DNA from 2 places in the Amycolatopsis japonica genome. Region 1 is predicted to be linked to the other one. Evidence: riboswitches for the same ligand, from Rfam matches in the RefSeq annotation. Region 1 holds a riboswitch; the other holds the start of a gene.

Region 1 (5,306 bases):
TCCTTCGCGTGCAGCTGGTCGAGCTTGCGTTCGAGACGGGACAGCTCCTTCTGCGCCGCACGCTGCTCCGCGGCACTCTTCTTGGGCGCGGAGGCCTGAGCGTTGCCCGCCTTCCGGTCACTGCCCGCCTTTTCGAGGCTCTTGGCGCGCCGGTCCAGGTACTCCTCGATCCCGCCCGGCAAATGGGTCACCTGCCCATCCCCGAACAGGGCCACGATCGTGTCGCAGACGCGTTCCACCAGGTACCGGTCGTGCGAGACGACGACGAGGCTGCCCGGCCAGGAATCCAGCAGGTCTTCGAGCTGCTGCAAGGTGTCGATGTCGAGATCGTTCGTCGGCTCGTCGAGCAACAACACGTTGGGCTCGGCCATCAGAAGCCGGCACAACTGCAGGCGGCGCCGTTCGCCACCGGAAAGGTCTTCGACCGGCGTCCACTGCCTCGCCGCGGGGAACCCCAACTTCTCGGCGAGCTGCGAAGCGGTGAGCTCCTGCTTGCCGAACACGACCCGGCCGGACACCTCTTCGATCGCCTGCAGCACGCGCAGATCACCTGGCAGGTCGTCGAGCTCCTGCCGCAGGTGGGCGAGGCTGACCGTCTTGCCCTGGATGCGTCGCCCCGTCTCGGGCTCCTTGTCGCCGCCGAGCAGCTTGAGGAGCGTCGTCTTGCCCGACCCGTTGACGCCGACCAGACCGACCCGATCGCCGGGCCCGATCCGCCAGGTGACGTGATCGAGCAGGGTGCGGTCGCCGACGGTCAACGTGGCGTCCTCGATCTCCAGCACGGTTTTGCCCAGCCGCCGACGCGCGAACGCCTGCAGCTCGACCGAATCACGCGGCTCCGGCACATCGGAGATCAGCGCCTCAGCCGCCTCTACGCGGTAACGCGGCTTCGAGGTCCTAGCCTGCGGGCCGCGACGCAGCCACGCGAGCTCCTTACGCGCCAGGTTCTGCCGTTTCTCCTCGGCGGTCGCCGCCAGCCTCGCCCGTTCGGCCCGCGCGAAGATCCAGTCCGCATACCCGCCTTCGTACTGCTCGACGCGGCCGTTGGTGACCTCCCAGGTCAGGCTCGCGACCGTGTCGAGGAACCACCGGTCGTGCGTGACGACCACGACCGCGATCTTGCGGTTCAGCAGGTGATCCGCGAGCCAGCGCACGCCTTCGACGTCCAGGTGGTTGGTCGGCTCGTCGAGGACCACGAGGTCCAGTTCGCCGGTGAGAGCGGCCGCCAGCGCCACCCGTCGGCGTTCGCCACCGGACAGGTTCGCGGTTTCCTTCTCGACGCCTAGAGCGGTGATCCCCAGACCGTCCATAATGGACCGGACACGCGCGTCAGCGGCCCACTCGTGCTCCGCGCCGTAGCGTTCCAGCACGACATCGCCGACAGTGCTGCCGGCGGGAAGCTCGGTCCGCTGAGTGACCACGGCCATCCGCAAGCCACGGACCTGACTGACCCGTCCTGTATCCGGCTCGCTGATCCCCGCGAGAACCTCCAGCAGCGTCGTCTTCCCGCCCCCGTTGAGACCGACGACACCGATACGCTGCCCCTCCGCCACACCGAGCGAAACACCGTCGAGCAGCGGGCGCACCCCGAAGGACTTGCTCACCGACTCCAGGTTGACCAAGTTGGCCATGCCTCAGCCGATCCTTTCCGAAAAGCTTGCACCACAACGAATTAGTCGATGTCCATTTCGGACACCCTCACGCGTGCACCCGCGGCGGTGACGGCCGCGGCGCGTCGTCGCCGCCGACCAGCCGCGCTCCGGGCACCGGCCCGTGCGCGACGCGTACCGTGCGGCAGACACCCGCGCCGGACAGCTCCGCGGCGACCTCGACGGCCGACTGGGCATCCGCGCACAGAAAGGCACAGGTCGGTCCGGAGCCTGAGACGGTGCCGGCGAGCGCACCCGCGTTGACCCCCGCCCGCAAGGTACGACGCAGCCCCGGCCGCAACGAGACGGCGGCCGCCTGAAGGTCATTACCCAGAAGCAGCGCCAGCTGCCGCGGGTCACCGGACGCCAGCGCCTCGACCACCGGAGTGTGCGAACCGATCCGCGGCGGGCTGCCCTCTTCACGCAACTTGTCCAGCTCGCCGAACACCCTCGGCGTCGAAAGACCTCGCTGGTCGAAGGCCAGAACCCAATGGAAGGTGTGCCGCGACAAGACCGGCACCAGCTGCTCACCTCGGCCGGTGCCCAACGCGGTCCCGCCGTAGAGCGCGAACGGGACATCGCTGCCGAGCTTCGCGGCGATACCCGCCAGTTCGTCTCGGGAGATGTCGAGCTTCCAAAGCGACGCGAGCCCCACCAGGGTCGCGGCCGCGTCGGCGCTGCCACCGGCCATCCCGCCCGCCACCGGGATGCCTTTGCGCAGTACGACCCTGACCTTGGACTCGCCGTCCGCCTTGCCGACGTGTGCCGCCAGCGCCTGCGCCGCCTTCCAGGCGAGGTTGTTCGCCCCTGTCGGTACGGAGCCTTCGCCTTCGCCGTAGACCTCGACACCGGGATCCTCGGTGACCGCGACGGTCACCTCGTCGGTCAAAGAAAGCGCCTGGAACACGGTCACCAGCTCGTGGTAACCGTCCGGGCGTACGTCACCGACCGACAGGTGCAGGTTGACCTTGGCGGGAACCCTGACGGTTACTGGGGGCGGTACGACGGCGAGCACCCGTCAAGCCTACGTGGCCGTTCCACTTGCGCTGTCACCAGGAGAAAAGAGAACAGGACGAGTCGGACACGAACGGGCCGCCCCGGACGGATTTCGTCCTGGGCGGCCCGTTCGTGGAGGAATCAGGCAGCGACACCCTGCGGTCCGCGGACCGGGTGGGTCACGTGGCCGCCGCGCTCGGCGATCCAGGCGAGCGCGGCGTCCGCACGCTCACCGCGGACACCGAGACGGAACCGGCCAACCGGCGTGTCGCCGATCCGGGTCAGGCCACCGCCGATGGTGGCGAGTTCGACGTCGAAGCGACCGGCGGCCTCCGGGAGCAACGCACCGACCGAGGCGAAGCCGACCAGCACGACGTCCACCGCGCGGTCGTACTTCGAGGCCTGCGCACGCCCGGTCTCGATCGCGGGAAGCAGCGCCTGCGCAGTACGGCTGTTCGGGTCGGAGACCAGGTCGAGCACGGTCCCGCGTTCGATGATCGCCCCGGCTTCCAGAACCGCGACGTCGTCGCAGACACGGCGAACCACGCCGGCGTCGGGAGTGGTGAGCAGCACGGTGACTCCGAGCTCGGCACGGGCCCGGTCGAGCACGGTGAGGACCGCGCCGGACTCCTCGGCCTGCACGCCGGCGGTCGGGTCGTCGGCCAAGAGCACGGACGGCCCGGCGGCCAGCGCCTTGGCGATGGCCACTCGGCGCAGCTGCCCTTCGGACAGGTCGCCCGGCCGCTGCCCCGCCCGGGGGGTGAGCCCGACCAGGTCGAGCAGGTTGCCGACCCGGTTGCGCCGCTGCGGCCCGTCGAGACCGAGCTGTTCGAGCGGCGAAGCGATGTTGCCGGCGATGGTGCGCTCGGCGAGCAATTCCGGTTTGGTGCTCACGACACCGACCTGCCGCCGGATCTCGCGCAGACGGCGTCCGTCGAGAGTCCCTGTGTTGAGGCCGTCGAGGCGGACGACGCCACGGTCGGGACGCTCCTGAAGACCGATGCAACGAGCGAGGGTCGACTTGCCGGAGCCGGCCGGGCCGACGACTCCGAACAGCGAGCCCGCTTGGATGTCCACGCTCACATCGCGCAGCGCGACGACGGGATTTCCGTTGAGGGGAAAGGATTTGGACAGGTTTTCGACAGTGATCACGAGAGGCTCCATGCGAATGGGGCGCTGCTTCTTTCGAGCGCGCCGACCGTCACCGAGTGACCGTCCGGAAACGGACGGTTTTCAGAGGTAAGGGAGAAGGACTCAGGCAGTAACGGTGGAGCGTCGACACGCACTTACCGTGCGGCGACCTTCATCGACGACACGTCGCCTGGTCAGCAGGAGCGGGTGGGTGACCCTGTTCATTAGGCAAAGCCTCCATCGGTCCTGGCTGTAGCACCTGCCCTGTGGAGGGTGGTTGCTGCGACTTCGGCGAGCCAGGTCTCTCAGTCGCTCGGGATGGCTCACTGAGTAAAACCGATCCCACTGGATGAAAGCAAGCGCGTAGGCGCAGATCACACGTCTGGTCGCGTCCATAATACAGGATGGGGCGTCCAGATAATGGAACACAGTCAGGCGCCTTCGACTTGCGCCAGGCGCGCTACCTGCTAAGACAACGCCGGCTCATACAGATCGAGAAGGCTTACGCACGTGCCGACGTGGCGCGGCTGACGTTCGCGCGGTGCCGGTCACATCCGAGGCAGGCGATCAACCGGCGACCGCGGCAATCCGCGCGAACTGGTGGACATCCAGCTGTTCACCGCGGGTCTTGGGGTCGATTCCCGCCTTCTCGAGCAGCTCCCCCGCGCGTTCGGCGGAACCGGCCCATGACGCCAACGCGGCACGCAAAGTCTTCCGCCGCTGGGAGAAGGCGGCGTCGACCACCGCGAACAATCGCTCCCGGTCCACGGACGACACCACCTCGCCCCGTTCGAAAGCGACCAGTGCGGAGTCCACGTTCGGAACGGGCCAGAACACCGCGCGAGGCACCGCGGCGACCTTGCGCGCCTTTCCGTACCAAGCGAGCTTGACGCTGGGGACGCCATAAGTCCGGCTCCCCGGGCCGGCCGCCATCCGGTCCGCGACCTCGGTCTGGACCATCACGAGACCGCTGGTCAGCGACGGCAGTTCAGCAAGCAGGTGAAGCACGACCGGAACTGCGACGTTGTACGGCAGGTTCGCGACGAGCGCCGTCGGACGCGCGGGCAGGTCGTCGGACGTGATCCGCAACGCGTCCGCGCCGACGACCGTCAGTCGTTCGGCCCCGCCCCGTTCGGCTGCGGTATCCGGCAATCGCCCAGCCAGCACAGGGTCGATTTCGACCGCGACGACCTCGGCGCCGGTCGCGAGCAGTCCGAGGGTCAACGAGCCGAGGCCCGGCCCGACCTCCAGCACGACGTCGCCTTCACCGACCCCCGAGAGGTCGACGATGCGTCGCACCGTATTGGGGTCGTGCACGAAGTTCTGGCCGAGCTTCTTGGTCGGACGTACGTCCAGCTCGGCCGCCAGCGCCCTGATCTCCGCAGGACCGAGCAGTTCAGTCACCCGACGATCGTAACCAGCCCCGGTGGGCCACGATTGGCCGGTGGACGACGTTGTACTCGAAGGCGAGAAAGTCCGGCTGCGCGACTGGAGGCCCGGCGACCTCCGACCGCTTCGCGACCTACTCGA
Region 2 (5,306 bases), 3.5 Mb from region 1:
GGCGATCGGCGTCGACCCCTCGCAGGAGATGCTCGCCCGCTCTCGCCGCCGCTGCGGCGACAAGGTGGAGCTGCGACAGGGCACCGCGGACGCCACCGGTGAGCCCGACGGCAGCGTCGACGTGGTCCTGAGCGTCAACAACGTGCAGCTGTGGGACGACCGGGCGGCCGGGTTCGCCGAACTGTTCCGGGTGCTGCGCCCCGGCGGCAGGCTGCTGCTTTCGTCGCACGAGAAGTGGTTGCCGGTGTCCCGGCACGAACTGGCCGACGAAGCGGCCGCCGCCGGCTTCGTCGATCTGCAGACCTGGACCTGGGACCCCCCGGGCTTCGGCGCCTCCCTCGCCGCTCAGCTGCGCGCGATCAAGCCCCTCGCCTAGCGCGGATCAGTGCGCAGCGGGTGCTCACGCGGCACTTCGACCAGCACGATCCTGGTGCCGTCCGGGTCGGCGATCCACGCCTCGTCCAGCCCCCAGGGCTCGCGCCGCGCGCCGCGAACCGGCTCCAAGCCCTTCTCCGCGAGTTCCTGGAGCGCCGCGGCCAGGTCCCGGACCTGGAGCCACAAGGCGACGTCAGGGGTCGGGCCGGTCTCTCCGGTACCGACGATCTCGATCGACCCGTTCCCGGCGAAGAACACCGTCCCGCCGGGGAACTCCTTGTCGATGGCCAGGCCCAGGGTGTCCCGATAGAACGCCGTCGACACGTCGAGGTCCTTCGGGTGGATCAGCACCCTGCTGCTCAGCACGTCCATGGCTCAATCCCTACCGGATGGGTTCAGGCCATCGCAATCGCGGCGATACCCGCCAGCACCACCACCGACCCGGCCAGCCGGCGGACGGCGTTCGCCTCCCCCAGGACCAGCCAGGCGGCGACGCCGCCCAAGACGATGCTCAGCTCCCTCGCGGGCGCGACGAGGCTCACTGGGGCGACCTGGAGGGCGTAGAGCACCAGGAGGTAGGCGACGGGTGAGAACACGCCGACGATGACGACCTCACGCTTGTGCTCGCGCCAGAGCCACGAGATCTCCTCGCGGTCCTTCAGCGCGTACGGCGCCATCAGCAGGCTCTGCACGATCGCGCCGGTTCCGAAGTACACGATCGGCGGGACACCGAGACCGGTGACCGAATGCGCGTCCCACAGCGTGTAGGCGGCGATCGTGAGACCGGTCAGCAGGCCGTAGAACAGGCCTTTGCGGCGAGCGACACGGTCGGCGGCGTCGGCGTGGGCCGGCGCCCGCCCGGTCCCGATCACCAGCACACCGGCGACCACGAGGAACGCGCCCACCAGGCCGAGGATTCCGGGCCGCTCGCCGAGCAGCAGGACGGCGGCGAGTACCGAGATCAGCGGCCCGGTACCGCGGGCGACGGGATAGACGACGGACAGATCGCCGACGGCGTATCCCCGTTGGAGGACGATGCCGTACGTGACGTGGAACACCGCGGTGACCACGGCGGCGAACAGCCAGGTCCACTGTGGACGTTGTGGTTCCACGGCCAGCGAGACCGCCATGACGGGGACGAGCAGGATCGCGGAAAGGCTGTAGTACGCCCAGACGAACCTGGCTCCGCCGCGGCGGATCCGCTTGGCGGCGAGGTTCCAGCCCGCGTGGATGACGGCGGCGATGACGACGAAGGACAGAGCGGTGGCGTTCACAGCGGACCTTTCACGTTTTCCGCGCATGCGGAAAACCCGGTCCTCCAGGCTTTTGTCCCGTCAGATGAACGGCGGTGCTTCCGGCTCCGCCGATGGTGCCGCTCGGACCGGTCCCGTCTGCCCTGATTGTGTGTTTCGCTGAACGGGCAGGCGGCGGAACCCTAGGCACTACGATCTTCACCGTACCGCAAGCAGCCCGCCCGAGGCTGGCGCGAGCCGCGCCGGGACGGCTGTTAAGCTTGCGCTTCACCGTCGTGTGGCATTCCGTCATGGAGGAAACCCGCGCCGCTCTCACGAGCACGCAGGGCCGGTCACAGCGCGGCGGTGAAACCACCGAGAGATTCAAGAGGAGCGCCCCCGTGGCCAACATCAAGTCGCAGATCAAGCGCATCACCACCAACGAGAAGGCGCGTCAGCGCAACCAGGCGATCCGGTCCTCGGTGAAGACCGCGATCCGCAAGTTCCGCGAGGCCGCCGACGCCGGTGACAAGGCCAAGGCCCTGGAGCTGCAGAAGGACGCGGCCAAGAAGCTGGACAAGGCCGTGACCAAGGGCGTCATCCACGCCAACCAGGCCGCCAACAAGAAGTCCGCGCTCGCGAAGCGCGCGAACTCTCTCTGATCGGCTTTCGAAGGGCCCCGGCCGACTCACGTCGCCGGGGCCCTTCGCCGTTCTCAGCGGCTTGTGCCGTGGGCGTCGACGACCTCCAGGACAGCCCGCTCCAAGGCGTACTCCGGATTGGCCGCCACCCCCTTGACCTCGGCGTTGAGCCTGGCGACCACCCTCATCGCGGTGGCCAGACCGTCCTGCCCCCAGCCGCGGGCCTGCCCCTGCGCCTTGCGCACCTTCCATGGCGGCATCCCCAGCTCGCCCGCCATCTGATTCGGGTTCCCGCGACCGGCGCCGGACACCCGCGCGATCGTGCGGACGGCGTCGGCGAGCGCGTCCGCGACCAGCACATGCGGTACGCCCAGCTGCATCGCCCAGCGCAGCGACTCCAGCGCCGCCGCCTTGTCACCGGCGACGGCCTTCTCGGCGACGGCGAAACCGTTCACGTCCGCGCGGCCACGGTGGTAGCGCCGGACGGCCTGCTCGTCGACCGCCCCGCCGGCGTCCGCGACGAGCTGGGTCGCCGCCGACGACAGCTCGCGCAGATCCGAGCCGACGGCGTCGATCAACGCCAGCACGGCCGCACCGTCGATCTTCCCGCCGACCCGGCGGACCTCGTTGCGGACAAAGGATTCCCGCTCGGCGGCCTTGGTCAGCTTCGGGCACTCGACTACCTCCGCGCCCGCCTTCTTCAAGGCGGCTGGAAGCCCTTTCGCGGCCTTGCTCCGGCCGCCTCCGCTGTGCACGACGACGAGCACGATGCCGTCGGCGGGCGCCTTGACGTAGGCCATCACCCCGTCGGCGAGTTCCTGCGAGATGTCGTGCGCGGATTCGAGGACGATCACCCTGCCCTCGGCGAACAGCGAGGGGCTGACCATTTCCGCGAGCGCCGGGACTGTGAGGTCCGACACCCGGATCCGGGTGAGATCCGCCGTCGGGTCGGCCGCTTTGGCCGCGTCCGAAGCACTGCGGACCGCACGTTCGATCAGCAGCTCTTCCTCACCGAGAACCAGGACCAGCGGCGATGGGGCGGAAGCTTGCGTCGTCACGGTGACGATCCTGCCACTCCTCCTCTCGTGTGCTTTGTCCGGTGATGTGTTCCGGGCACGGTGGCCCCACCTGAGGCTCATGTCGTACGGTGTTGGCGAGGCGACGCGATGACACGCGTGCCGACAATCGAATACCGCTCATCCAGAGGGGCAGAGGGAACGGCCCGATGAAGCCCCGGCAACCGGCGTCAGCCTGTCATCCCGCGATCGCGGGATAGCTGACGAACACGGTGCCAATTCCGGCCCGCCACCGGCGGGGCAGATGAGGAAAGGAACCTCGCGATGACCGCAACCCTCGGCACGACCTCCACCACCAAGACCCCGGATCTCGGACCGGCCGTCGAACTGGTGTCGAAGGAAGAGGGACACCGGCAGCCGCTCGCCCCCGAATTCGTTTCCGCCGAGGACTTCTCGCCGCTCGAGGTCGCCTACGACTTCGGCCGCGTGCGCCGCGAGGACATCGAAGCCGGGCCGAAGAACATCTGGCGCTACAAGAAGCTCCTTCCCGTTCCGTCGAACGTCGAAGAGATCCCCAACACCGAACCCGGCGCCACCCGGCTCATCCAGGCCGACAGGCTCGCGAAAGCCTTGGGCGTCAAGAAGGTCTGGGTCAAGGACGACACCGGGAACCCCACCCACTCGTTCAAGGACCGCGTGGTCGCCGTCGCGCTGGCCGCCGCCCGCGAATTCGGGTTCGACGTGCTGGCCTGTCCGTCGACCGGCAACCTGGCCAACGCCGTCGCCGCCGCGGCGGCCCGCGCGGGCTGGCGGTCGGTCGTCCTGATCCCGAAGACCCTCGAACGCGCCAAGATCCTCACCACCGCCGTGTACGACGGTGACCTGATCGCGGTCGACGGCAACTACGACGACGTGAACCGGCTCGCCACCCAGCTCGCCGCCGAGCAGGAGAGCTGGGCGTTCGTCAATGTGAACGTCCGGCCCTACTACTCGGAAGGTTCCAAGACGCTGGCCTTCGAGGTCGCCGAACAGCTCGGCTGGCGGCTTCCCTCCCAGATCGTGGTGCCGATCGCCTCCGGTTCCCAGCTCACCAAGGTGGACAAGGGTTTCCGCGAGTTCGGTCAGCTCGGCCTCGTCGACGAGACGCCGTACAAGGTGTTCGGCGCGCAGGCCACCGGCTGCTCCCCCGTCTCGGCGGCCTTCCGCGCCGGGCACGACGTCGTCCAGCCGGTCAAGCCGGACACGATCGCCCGGTCGCTGGCGATCGGGAACCCCGCAGACGGTCCCTACGTCCTCGACGTGGTCAACCGCACCGGTGGCGCGATCGAAGACGTCACTGACGAAGAGGTCGTCGAGGGCATTCGGCTGCTCGCCCGCACCGAGGGCATCTTCACCGAGACCGCGGGCGGCGTGACCGTCGCGACGGCCAAGAAGCTCATCGAGACCGGCAAGCTCAACCCGGACGAGGAGATCGTCCTGCTGATCACCGGCGACGGCCTCAAGACCCTCGACGCCGTCGAGGACAAGATCGGCCCGAAGGCCACCGTCAGCGCCTCGGCCGACGCGGTCCGCGAAGCTCTGGGTATCTAAAAGCTCGGGCATCTGAGTTTCGCGCGGCCCGCCTCAGGAACGAGGCGGGCCGCGGGGCTCACCCCGGCGTACCAGGGCGAGGCCTCGCCCGTCCGCGACCACCGCGGTGTCGCCGTCCGTGTCCGTCCTGGCGACCGCCGCGCCGACGGCCACCAGACTGTCCAAAGTGGACTTGTTCGGATGACCGTAGGTGTTTCCGGCACCGACGCTCACCAATGCGGCCCGCGGTGCGACGGCGTTGAGGAAATCCGGTGCCGTGTAACGACTTCCGTGATGCGGGACCTTCAAGATCTCGGCACGCAGATCGGCACCCTCGGCCATCAGGTCGGACTGCGCGGCGAGCTCGATGTCGCCTGTCAGCAGCAACCGGCCCGCCGGGGTCCCGGCGCGCAGGACGACCGAACCGTTGTTGATCACCGTGCCATCCTGTTCACGGACCGAGCGCCGGGTGA

Evidence for each region. Region 1 has a riboswitch for S-adenosylmethionine ahead of AJAP_RS03915 (methionine ABC transporter ATP-binding protein). Riboswitches for the same ligand answer to the same signal wherever they lie in the genome.
Region 2: another riboswitch for S-adenosylmethionine. It lies ahead of thrC (threonine synthase); the one in region 1 lies ahead of AJAP_RS03915 (methionine ABC transporter ATP-binding protein).

Annotation. Positions count from the first base shown of each region.
Region 1 is NZ_CP008953.1:776,069-781,374, reverse strand. It holds gene AJAP_RS03925 (ABC-F family ATP-binding cassette domain-containing protein) at 1-1,631, opposite strand, end outside; gene AJAP_RS03920 (4-(cytidine 5'-diphospho)-2-C-methyl-D-erythritol kinase) at 1,699-2,664, opposite strand; gene AJAP_RS03915 (methionine ABC transporter ATP-binding protein) at 2,787-3,797, opposite strand; SAM riboswitch class I at 4,011-4,101, opposite strand; gene rsmA (16S rRNA (adenine(1518)-N(6)/adenine(1519)-N(6))-dimethyltransferase RsmA) at 4,344-5,180, opposite strand; gene AJAP_RS03905 (GNAT family N-acetyltransferase) at 5,221-5,306, shown strand, end outside.
Region 2 is NZ_CP008953.1:6,255,523-6,260,828, forward strand. It holds gene AJAP_RS29005 (class I SAM-dependent methyltransferase) at 1-376, shown strand, start outside; gene AJAP_RS29010 (VOC family protein) at 373-747, opposite strand; gene AJAP_RS29015 (EamA family transporter) at 771-1,676, opposite strand; gene rpsT (30S ribosomal protein S20) at 2,009-2,269, shown strand; gene holA (DNA polymerase III subunit delta) at 2,323-3,306, opposite strand; SAM riboswitch class I at 3,442-3,575, shown strand; gene thrC (threonine synthase) at 3,589-4,854, shown strand; gene AJAP_RS29035 (ComEC/Rec2 family competence protein) at 4,888-5,306, opposite strand, start outside.